Loktanella sp. M215: one gene and its partner. The protein of the gene in region 2 binds, or shares a complex with, the protein of the main gene of each other region. Links are inferred from orthologs where the notes say so. Each region holds a gene or a part of one and is shown on either strand. Other genes may lie near its edges.

Region 1 (4,617 bases), 560 kb from region 2 along the record:
TGGCGGTCAAGGACATCGCGGCCCTGCTGCGCTTTCTGGCGCTACCGGAGGATGACCTGTCGCTCGCTGCGGCCCTGCGCTCGCCCCTGTTCGGCTGGTCGGAACAGCAGCTTTTCACCTTGGCGCATCGCCGCCCCGCAAAAAGCTATCTGTGGGAGGCTTTGCGCAAACAGGTCGATGCGAAGGCCACGACCGACATCCTGTACGACATGCTGGATCAGGCGGATTTTCTGCGCCCCTACGATCTGATCGCGCGGCTGCTGGTGCGACACGGCGGGCGGCAGGCCCTTGTGGCGCGGCTGGGGGCAGAGGCGGAAGACGGGATCGACGCGCTGCTGGCGCAGGCGCTGGCCTACGAATCCGACAATACGCCCAGCCTGACCGGGTTCCTGACGTGGATGGAGACGGACGATCTGACCGTGAAACGGCAGATCGACGCGCAGGGCGACCAGATCCGCGTGATGACCGTCCACGGCGCCAAGGGGCTGGAGTCGCCCATCGTCATCCTGCCCGACACCGCCGAGCGCAAGAACGAGGTCAAATCACAGGTCCTGACGGGGAATGCGCCCCTGTGGAAGACCCTCAAGGCCGAGATGCCGCCGGCCATGGTGGCGCGCCATGACGCCATCGCGGCGGCGCAATCCCGAGAGCGGCTGCGGCTGCTTTACGTCGCGATGACGCGGGCGGAAAGCTGGCTGATCGTCGGCGCTGCGGGCGAGACGGGGAAGTCCGGCACCGCCTGGCACGATCTGGTGGCAGAGGGGATCAGCCAGTCCGGCGGCGCCGAGGCCATGGCCGGCGATCTGGCGGTGCAGCGGGTGGAACACGGTAACTGGCACGGTGGGACGGTACAGACGCCGCCAGTGCGCGCAGGCGTCATGGCGCCGGCCGAGACTCTGGATGCGCTGCCGGAGGCGGTGCGCGCGGTCACGCTGCAACCGTCCAACCTTGGCGGCGACAAGACCATCGCCGGCGAGGGCGAGGGCGAGGACGGCGACGCGGCCTCCTTGCTGCGCGGCAGCCTGATCCACCTGCTGCTGGAACATCTGCCCGCCCTGCCCGCCCCGGACCGGCGCGGCGTTGGTGCGCGTCTGATCGCGGCCACGCCAGAGGCTGACACCGTGCCCACCGACGATCTGATCGACGCGGCGCTGGCGCTGATCGAAGCGCCGCATCTGGCGACGCTTTATGCGCCGGATACACTGGCAGAGGTCGGGATCACCGCGGATCTGCCCGGTCTGGGACGGATGCATGGCACCATCGACCGGCTGATCGTGGCGCCTGACACCGTGACGGCGGTGGATTTCAAGACCAACCGCAACACGCCCGATGTCGCAGAGGATGTGCCCGACGGGCTGTTGCGCCAGATGGGCGCCTATGCGGCGGCGCTGGGGCAGATCTATCCGGACCGGCAGATCAGGACGGCCATCCTGTGGACGCGCCCGGCGGTCCTGATGGACCTGCCCGCAGCCCTGACGACGGCCGCGCTGGCGCGGAGCGTCCTTGACGTTCCCGGGGCGCGTTCATAGGTTCCACCCCTGACACACAATCCGATTGGAGAAGCCCCATGGCTACCGTTGCCGTCACCGATGCCACCTTTGACGCAGAAGTGCGCCAGTCCGACATTCCCGTCGTCGTCGACTTCTGGGCCGAATGGTGCGGCCCCTGCAAGCAGATCGGCCCGGCGTTGGAAGAAATTTCGGAAGAGCTGAAGGGCAAGGTCAAGATCGTCAAGGTCAACGTCGACGACAACCCCAATGCCCCGGCCCAAATGGGCGTGCGCGGCATTCCGGCGCTGTTCGTGTTCAAGAACGGCGAAGTCGTGTCGAACAAGGCCGGCGCTGCACCGAAAGCGTCGATCAAGGGCTGGATCGAAGGCGCGATCTGATCCGGACCATTCGATAGATCAGCAAGGGGCGTCCCGTCGGGGCGCCCTTTTGCGTGTCAGACGGGCCAGCCGTGGCCGCGCAGGACGCTGGTGATCTTTGCGACGGCCTCGTCCGCAGGACGACCCGCGTTGATCGACATCTCTTGCAGGAACCACCAGATGTAGGCTTCGAACCCGGCGGTGGCACGCCAGTTGGCGAAGGCGGCGTCGATGCCGTCGCGCGGGACATTCCCTGCGATGTGATGAAAATCGATCTGCGCAAACAGGACCGCTGGTTTGCGAAAGAAGTATCCCGCCAGCGCGACAGACGAGTTCTGCGTTACGACCAGTTGGCAGGCGTTCAGGCAGGCCACCATGTCCTGGGTGCTGATGCTGACGTTGCCATGCTGGCGTTCCACATCGGACAGCGCGGCCCGGTCGCGGTCGTCATAAACCTCGTTCGGGTGCAGCGTCAGGATGACGTTGTTGTCGGGAAACCGCGCTGCCGTGCGCGCGATCATGTCGATCGGGCTGCAGGACTGGAATGACCGGTGCTTGCGGATCATGCCCTGCAACGGGATGTAGACCGGCCCATCGGTGACCGGGTCCAATTGGGCCTGCGGAAACAGCCGCTTGCGCCAGAAGCCGAAAAACCGCTGCGCAGCCGCGTCGTCAATGGTCTGCGGCTTGAAGGGCGTCAGCGCGACGTCCCATTCCCAGCGCTTGGCAGACGCCTCGATCTGCCAGAAGGGGTAGAAATAGGACCGCCGCATCGTCAGCGCGCGCGCATGGTTCGGGTCATCCATGTGGTAGAGGGCGTAACCGGGTCGATCCACCGCCGCCATCCGCGCATCGTCCGAATTCTCGGTGAAAAAGACCCGCATGCCAGCGTCAGAGACTGATCTGGCGACCAGCCCGATAAAGTTGTGCCGCCCTTCCCGCGCGCTTTTCAGCAAGCCGGGGTCCAGATAGAACGTCACGTCGTCGGGTTGATCCATGGCCGGACGCTACGGCTTGAAAATGGCGCAATCAAGGCCCGACCTTGTCGCATCCAACCACGGCGTCCATATACAAAGTCAGTGAAACACGAAGGAGGCCCCATGAGCCGCGAAGATTTCCCCGGCTGGCACGGGACCACGATCATCGGTGTGCGCAAGGGCGGCCATGTCGTCATTGCGGGCGACGGACAGGTCAGCCTTGGGCAGACCGTCATCAAGGGCACCGCCCGCAAGGTGCGGCGTCTGGCCGTGAAGGGGACCGACGTCGTCTGCGGTTTCGCCGGATCGACCGCCGACGCCTTTGCCCTGCTGGAGCGGCTGGAGAAGAAGCTGGAGGCGACGCCCGGCCAGTTGCAGCGCGCCTGCGTGGAACTCGCCAAGGACTGGCGCACCGACAAGTACCTGCAAAAGCTGGAGGCGATGCTGATCGTGAGCGATGGCAGCGACCTTTATGTCATCACCGGTGCCGGCGACGTGCTGGAACCGGAACATGATGTGACGGCCATCGGATCGGGCGGCAACTATGCCCTCGCGGCTGCGCGGGCCCTGATGGACACGGACCTTGATGCCGAACAGATCGCCCGCAAGGCGATGGCGATCGCGTCCGACATCTGCGTCTATACCAACGGCAACCTGACCGTGGAAACGATCACCGCATGATCGACCGCGACGACCTGCGCGCCGCCACGGCTGCGGGTGTCATCAGCGAGGCGCAGGCCGCATCGCTGGCGACCCTCGCCGACAGCCGTCGCGGTGCGCGCGAAGGTCTGCCGGCAAGCGATGAGCCGTTCGAGCTGTTCAAAGGTTTCAACGAGATCTTCATCGTCATCGGGCTGGTGATCCTGTCTTCGGGCTGGGTCGCTTTCGTTGGCCTTTTTCTAAGCGTCGGCAACCGCAACGGCAGCGCGGTGATGGGCCTGCTGACCGCAGGACTGATCTGGTTACTGTCAGAGTATTTCGTGATCCGTCGCCGCATGGTCGCCCCGGCCATCGCGCTGTCGATCATGTTCGCGCTGACGGCCATCGGCACTTTCGGCGTCTATTTTGCGCAGCCCTTCATGATCGCGCAGCGCGACTTCAGCAGCCTGCCTTGGCCCGCGATCTGTGCCGCTCTGACGGTGCTGGTCTATTGGTTTCGCTTCCGCGTTCCCTTCGCACTGGCGATCGTCGCCGTCGGGCTGTTTATCATCGGTATCCTCTTCGCTGCCATTGCGCGCGGCACGCCTGCAACCTGGGTCGAGCTGTTTAAGCTGTCTGCCAGCGGCCCCTTTGCCTGGGTCACGCTGATCCTCGGGCTTGGGGTTTTTGCCGTGGCGATGTGGTTCGACATGTCCGATCCGCACCGCGTCACGCGGCGGTCGGCGAATGGCTTCTGGCTGCATGTCGTCGCGGCCCCTGCCCTTGTGAATACCGTGGCCTTGTCGCTGCTGGATCAGGGCGGCACCGCGAACCTGATCCTGCTGATCGTGCTCGCCTTCTTTGCCGTCGTGGCCATCGTCATCGACCGGCGGTCGTTCCTGATCGCGGCCATCGGCTATATCGTCACCCTGTCCTTCACCGTGTTCAAGGGCGAAAGCGCGGCCTTGCCGGTGCTGCTTCTGGGTGTGTTCCTCCTCCTCCTCGGCGCGTTCTGGCAACCGATCCGCGCCACCCTGTTGCGGCCGCTGGCGGGGGTCCTGCCCCTTGACCGGCTGCCGCCTTCCCAACTGACAAAGGACTGATCATGACCGATCTGACCCCCCGTGAAATCGT
Region 2 (5,514 bases):
GCGGTTGACCGGTGGTGCGGCGCTGCCTAACATTACACAACGGTCATATTCACAACGGGAGGGCAAAGGCTGAACATGCGCATCATTCGCCGTCTTCAGCATGGTCCCCGTGACGCCCTGCAGATCCGTTTGCAGGGCTGACCAGATCCGGTCTGCCCATCCCGCCGCGCGTGCCGCGGCACAGATTTCATGTGCAGAGACCGCAATGACCCTCATCGACATTCAATCCCTCGGGGTGACCCTTGGCGACACGCTGTTCACCGACCTGACCCTGACCATCACCAAGGGCGATCGCATCGGCCTTGTCGCGGCCAACGGGCGTGGCAAATCCACGCTGCTGGGCTGTATCGCCGGCCACATTGATCCGACACAAGGCGAAATCACCCGCGCCCGCGGGTTGCGCATCGGCCATGTCGGTCAGCACCTGATCCCCGATGATGCCGACCTGACGCTTTATGACGTGGTCCTGCGCGCCCTGCCGCCGGAGCAGGCCGATGGCGAGGCGTGGCGGGTGGATGTCGTCCTTGATGACCTGCAGGTGCCGCAGGAGTTGCACCAGCAGCGCCTGTCGACGCTCAGCGGCGGCTGGCAACGCACGGCGCTGCTTGCCGCCGCCTGGGTGGCAGAGCCGGATGTGCTGTTGCTGGACGAACCCACCAACCACCTTGACCTGCACCGCATCGGCCTGTTGCAGGGCTGGCTGGCCGCCCTGCCGCGCAGCGTGCCGGTCGTCGTGACCAGCCACGACCGCGCCTTTCTGGACGCCGTCACCAACCGCACCCTGTTCTTGCGGGCCAGCGATAGCCGCAGCTTTGCGCTGCCCTATACCCCCGCGCGCGCCGCGCTGGCGGAGGCGGACGCCGCCGACGCACGTCGCTTTGCCAACGATCTGAACAAGGCCCAACAGTTGCGCAGGCAGGCGGCAAAGCTCAAGAACATCGGGATCAACTCCGGCTCTGACCTGCTGATCACCAAGACCAAGCAGCTTGGCGCGCGCGCCGACCGGATCGAGGCTGCGGCCTGGCCCGCCCATGCCGAGAAGGGGGCAGGGGAGATCCGCCTTGCCAACAGTGGCACCCACGCCAAGGCCCTGGTCACGCTGGAGGATGTGGCGGTCGCGACCCCGGACGGACGGCTGCTCTATCGCACGGGGCAGACGTGGATCACGCCGGGCGACCGGGTCGTCCTGCTGGGCAGCAATGGCACCGGCAAGACGCAACTGGTCCGCCTGATCCATGCGGCCGTGACCGGTGCTGCGTCGCAGATCAGATGCGCGCCCAGCGTCAGCATGGGATATTCCGACCAGCACCTGAGCCAGCTGTCCCGCACGGATACCCCGATGAATGCCATCGCCGGTCAATTTGACGTGGGCGACAGCCGGGCGCGGGGGCTGCTGGCCGGGGCAGGGATCGACATCCGGATGCAGGATACGCCCATTGCAGCGCTGTCGGGCGGGCAGCGGGCGCGGCTGGCGATGCTGGTCCTGCGCCTGCAACAGCCGAACTTCTACCTGCTGGACGAACCGACGAACCACCTCGACATCGACGGGCAAGAGGCGCTGGAGGACGAGCTTGTCAGCCAGGGCGCCGCCTGCCTGCTGGTCAGCCACGACCGGCAGTTCCTGCGGGCCGTCGGCACCCGATTCTGGCAGATCATCGGCAGGCGGCTGGTCGAGGTCGATGACCCCGAAACCTTTCTGGCCGGTGAAATGGCTTAGGCCTCGCGGGCCAGCCGTTCTTCGAGCACGTCGAAGGGCACGCCCGGCTCGTCCTTGGCGCCCCGGATGACCAGCGATGTCTTGACGCTTGCCACGTTGGGCGCGCTGGTCAGCTCTTCGGTCAGAAAGCGCTGGAAGGACCGCAGGTCGGGGGCCACGCACTTGAGGACGAAATCGACCTCGCCGTTCAGCATGTGGCACTCGCGCACCAGCGACCAGCCCTTGCACTTGGCCTCGAAGGCACTCAGGTCCGCCTCGGCCTGACTGACAAGACCGACCATGGCAAAGACCTGCACTTCGAACCCCAGTTCGCGCGGGTCGATATCGGCATGGTATCCGCGGATATAGCCCTGCTCTTCCAGCGTGCGAACGCGGCGCAGGCAGGGCGGCGCGCTGATGCCGACGCGCTTGGCCAGCTCCACGTTGGTCATGCGGCCGTCGGCCTGCAGTTCCGCCAGAATCATCCGGTCGATCTCGTCCAGCTTGGCACCGGGCATCGCGTCTATCCTATCAGGTCTTTTGCAATTCCTACGCGTTGCGGCGCAGAGACGCAATATTCTATCACGCACGCGCAACATCTGACAATCCGCAGTGCCTTTTCATACGGCAACCGCAGCCCTATATCAGGCCACAGACCAGCAGGAGTTCACCATGTCCCAACAGCCGACGCATACAAAGGTTCTGATCGTGGGGTCCGGCCCCGCAGGCTATACCGCCGGCGTCTATGCCAGCCGGGCCATGCTGGAGCCCATGCTGATCCAGGGCATCGAACCCGGCGGCCAGCTGACCACCACGACCGAGGTCGAAAACTGGCCCGGCGATACCGAGGTGCAGGGTCCCGACCTGATGGTCCGGATGGAGGCGCATGCCCGCGCGATGGGCACCAACATCGTGCATGACATCGTGACCTCCCTCGATCTGTCCAAGCGTCCCTTCACCGCGACCTGCGACAGCGGCGGCGTCGTCACTGCCGATGCCGTGATCCTGGCCACCGGTGCGCGCGCCAAATGGCTGGGCCTGCCGTCAGAGGAGAAGTTCAAGGGCTTTGGCGTCTCTGCCTGCGCGACCTGCGATGGCTTTTTCTACCGCGGGCAGGAAATCGTCGTCGTCGGCGGCGGCAACACGGCCGTGGAAGAGGCGCTGTTCCTGACCAATTTCGCCTCGAAGGTCACGTTGGTGCATCGCCGCGGCGAGTTGCGCGCCGAGAAGATCCTGCAGAACCGCCTGCTGAAGAACCCCAAGATCGAAATGCTCTGGTACCACGCGGTCGAAGAGGTCGTCGGCACTACCGATCCGCTGGGCGTCGAGGCGGTCCGCGTGAAGCATGTCGAGACCGGAGAGATCACCGAGATTCCCGCCAAGGGGCTGTTCATCGCCATCGGCCACGCGCCCGCGTCCGAACTGGTCAAGGATCAGCTGGAGCTGCACCACGGCGGCTACGTCAAGGTCGAGCCGGGCACGACCCGCACTGCCATCCCGGGTGTTTTCGCCGCCGGCGATCTGACCGATCATATCTACCGTCAGGCCGTGACCTCTGCGGGGATGGGCTGCATGGCGGCGCTGGATGCGGAACGCTTCCTGGCCGAGCAGGGCGAAACCGACGCAAGCACGGAACTGCCGTTGGGCTACGGCGCGCCGGAGGCCGCCGCCGAGTGATCGCATGGCGCGGCACGGCGTGGCGTCTGATCGACGCCGCCGCCGTCGACCGCGCCACCTGGCCCGTCCCCTCTCCGGAAGGGCGGTTCCACCACGACGGCCAGCCCGCCATCTACACCTCGCTGACGCCCGAGGGCTGTGGCATCGCGATCAGGGCCTACCTGAGGGCCGACGGCCCCCCGCGCATGCTCGTGCCGCTGACCATCGCGGCGAAGCGGGTGGTCGATCTGCGTGAGGCGGGACTTGCGCCCTCCATCGTCTGGCAGGACATCCGCGCCAGCGGCGCGCCGTCGCCCACATGGGCGCTGTCGGACATGGCCCGCGACCGGGGCGCGCAGGGCCTGTTGTACCGCTCCCGCTCTCGCCCGGATCTCGTTCATCTCGTGCTGTTCGACCCTGCCGCAATCCGCGACGCCGGCCCGGCGCAGGCCTGGTCCGCTTCCGTCTGACACACCGACTGTCGCGGAAACGCACACAGACCGTTGCGGGCAAAGTTTGTTCTTTCATGAACAGACTTTTTGAGGCAAAGAGCGTTCAAGCATGAACATATATCGAATCGCCGCACTGTGACTGTCCTGAAACCCGTTCTTATGACCGATGCCGAGGAGGGCCTGTTCCGCCTTCTGCGGCAGCTCGATCTGGCGCCCTTTGCCAGCCAGCGCGAGACGGCGGCGGCGGTGGGCGTGTCGCTGGGGCGGCTGAACGCGCAGATCAAGCAGGCCATCGCCGACGGTCACGTCAGCCTGGGTGAGCAATCCGGTGCCGACCGGCGCAGCCGTGTGGCCTACGGCCTGACCCACAAGGGCGCGGCGCTGAAGGCCCGCCTGACCGACAGGTTCCTGGCGCGCAAGTTCGCCGAATATGACGCCCTCCACGCCGAGCTGACCGGACAGGCCAGCGGCTATGCCTTCACCCTGAACAGGATTTCGACCATGCAGAACAACCTTTCGCCGATCCCAGAACTGTACGTTTCGCCAGACAGCGCGCAGCGGCTGAAGGCCGAGGCCGGCGATCTGGTCAGCCACGATCTGACGTCACGCCAGATCTGCGATCTTGAATTGCTGATGAACGGCGGCTTCTACCCGCTGAAGGGGTTCCTGCCAGAGGCCGACTACGATTCCGTCGTGTCCGACATGCGCCTGTCCGACGGCAAGCTCTGGCCGATGCCGATCACCCTTGATGTGTCCGAAAAGTTCGCCGAGACGGTCGAGGTCGGCACCGACATCGCCTTGCGCGATCAGGAAGGCGTGATCCTTGCCACCATGACGGTCACCGACAAATGGGTGCCGAACAAGCAGCTGGAGGCCGAAAAGGTCTTCGGCGCTGACGATTCGGCCCACCCGGCCGTCAATTACCTGCACAACACCGCTGGTGCCGTCTATCTGGGTGGCCCGGTGACCGGCATCCAGCAGCCCGTCCACTATGACTTCCGCTCGCGCCGCGACACGCCGAACGAACTCCGCGCGCTGTTCCGCAAGCTGGGCTGGCGCAAGGTCGTGGCCTTCCAGACCCGCAACCCGCTGCACCGCGCGCATCAGGAACTGACGTTCCGGGCCGCCCGCGAGGCGCAGGCCAACCTGCTGATCCACCCGGTCGTCGGCATGACCAAGCCCGGCGACGTCGATCACTTCACCCGCGTGCGCTGCTACGAAGCCGTGCTGGACCAGTATCCCGCCTCCACCACCTCGATGTCGCTGCTGAACCTCGCCATGCGCATGGCTGGCCCGCGCGAGGCGGTCTGGCATGGCCTGATCCGCGCCAACCACGGCTGCACCCACTTCATCGTGGGCCGCGACCACGCGGGCCCCGGCAAGAACTCTGCCGGCAAGGACTTCTACGGCCCCTACGATGCGCAGGATCTGTTCAAAAAATACCAGGACGAAATCGGCGTTGAGATGGTCGATTTCAAGCACATGGTCTATGTGCAGGAAAAAGCGCAGTATTTCCCCGCGGATGAAGTCCCCGAGGGCGGCACCGTGCTTGACATCTCGGGCACCGAACTGCGTCGCCGTCTGGCCGAAGGTCTGGAAATCCCCGAGTGGTTCTCTTTCCCGCAGGTCGTCTCCGAATTGCGTCGCACGCGGCCCGCGCGCAACAAGCAGGGCTTCACCGTGTTCTTCACCGGCTTCTCCGGTTCCGGC

Evidence for each region. The genes of interacting proteins can lie anywhere in the genome.
Region 1: the proteins of trxB (region 2) and trxA are in contact, whole or in part, in a crystal structure (PDB 1F6M), measured with the Escherichia coli proteins. The link is inferred for Loktanella sp. M215 from one-to-one orthologs.

What each region holds. Positions count from the first base shown.
Region 1 is NZ_WMEA01000001.1:995,155-999,771, forward strand. The notes cover bases 515-3,227. They hold trxA (thioredoxin), read left to right. Parts: upstream 515-1,567; coding sequence 1,568-1,888; downstream 1,889-3,227. Other genes in these bases: addA (double-strand break repair helicase AddA), read left to right, coding at 515-1,529; GLR48_RS04815 (hypothetical protein), read right to left, coding at 1,945-2,865; hslV (ATP-dependent protease subunit HslV), read left to right, coding at 2,968-3,227. Outside these bases: more of addA, read left to right, coding at 1-514; more of hslV, read left to right, coding at 3,228-3,525; GLR48_RS04825 (hypothetical protein), read left to right, coding at 3,522-4,586; ATP-dependent protease ATPase subunit HslU, read left to right, coding at 4,589-4,617. UniProt on the Escherichia coli protein: Participates in various redox reactions through the reversible oxidation of its active center dithiol to a disulfide and catalyzes dithiol-disulfide exchange reactions.
Region 2 is NZ_WMEA01000001.1:435,298-440,811, reverse strand. The notes cover bases 1,410-4,370. They hold trxB (thioredoxin-disulfide reductase), read left to right. Parts: upstream 1,410-2,368; coding sequence 2,369-3,373; downstream 3,374-4,370. Other genes in these bases: GLR48_RS02110 (bifunctional sulfate adenylyltransferase/adenylylsulfate kinase), read left to right, coding at 3,964-4,370; GLR48_RS02115 (RES family NAD+ phosphorylase), read left to right, coding at 3,370-3,822; GLR48_RS02125 (Lrp/AsnC family transcriptional regulator), read right to left, coding at 1,714-2,214; GLR48_RS02130 (ABC-F family ATP-binding cassette domain-containing protein), read left to right, coding at 1,410-1,717. Outside these bases: more of GLR48_RS02130, read left to right, coding at 206-1,409; more of GLR48_RS02110, read left to right, coding at 4,371-5,514.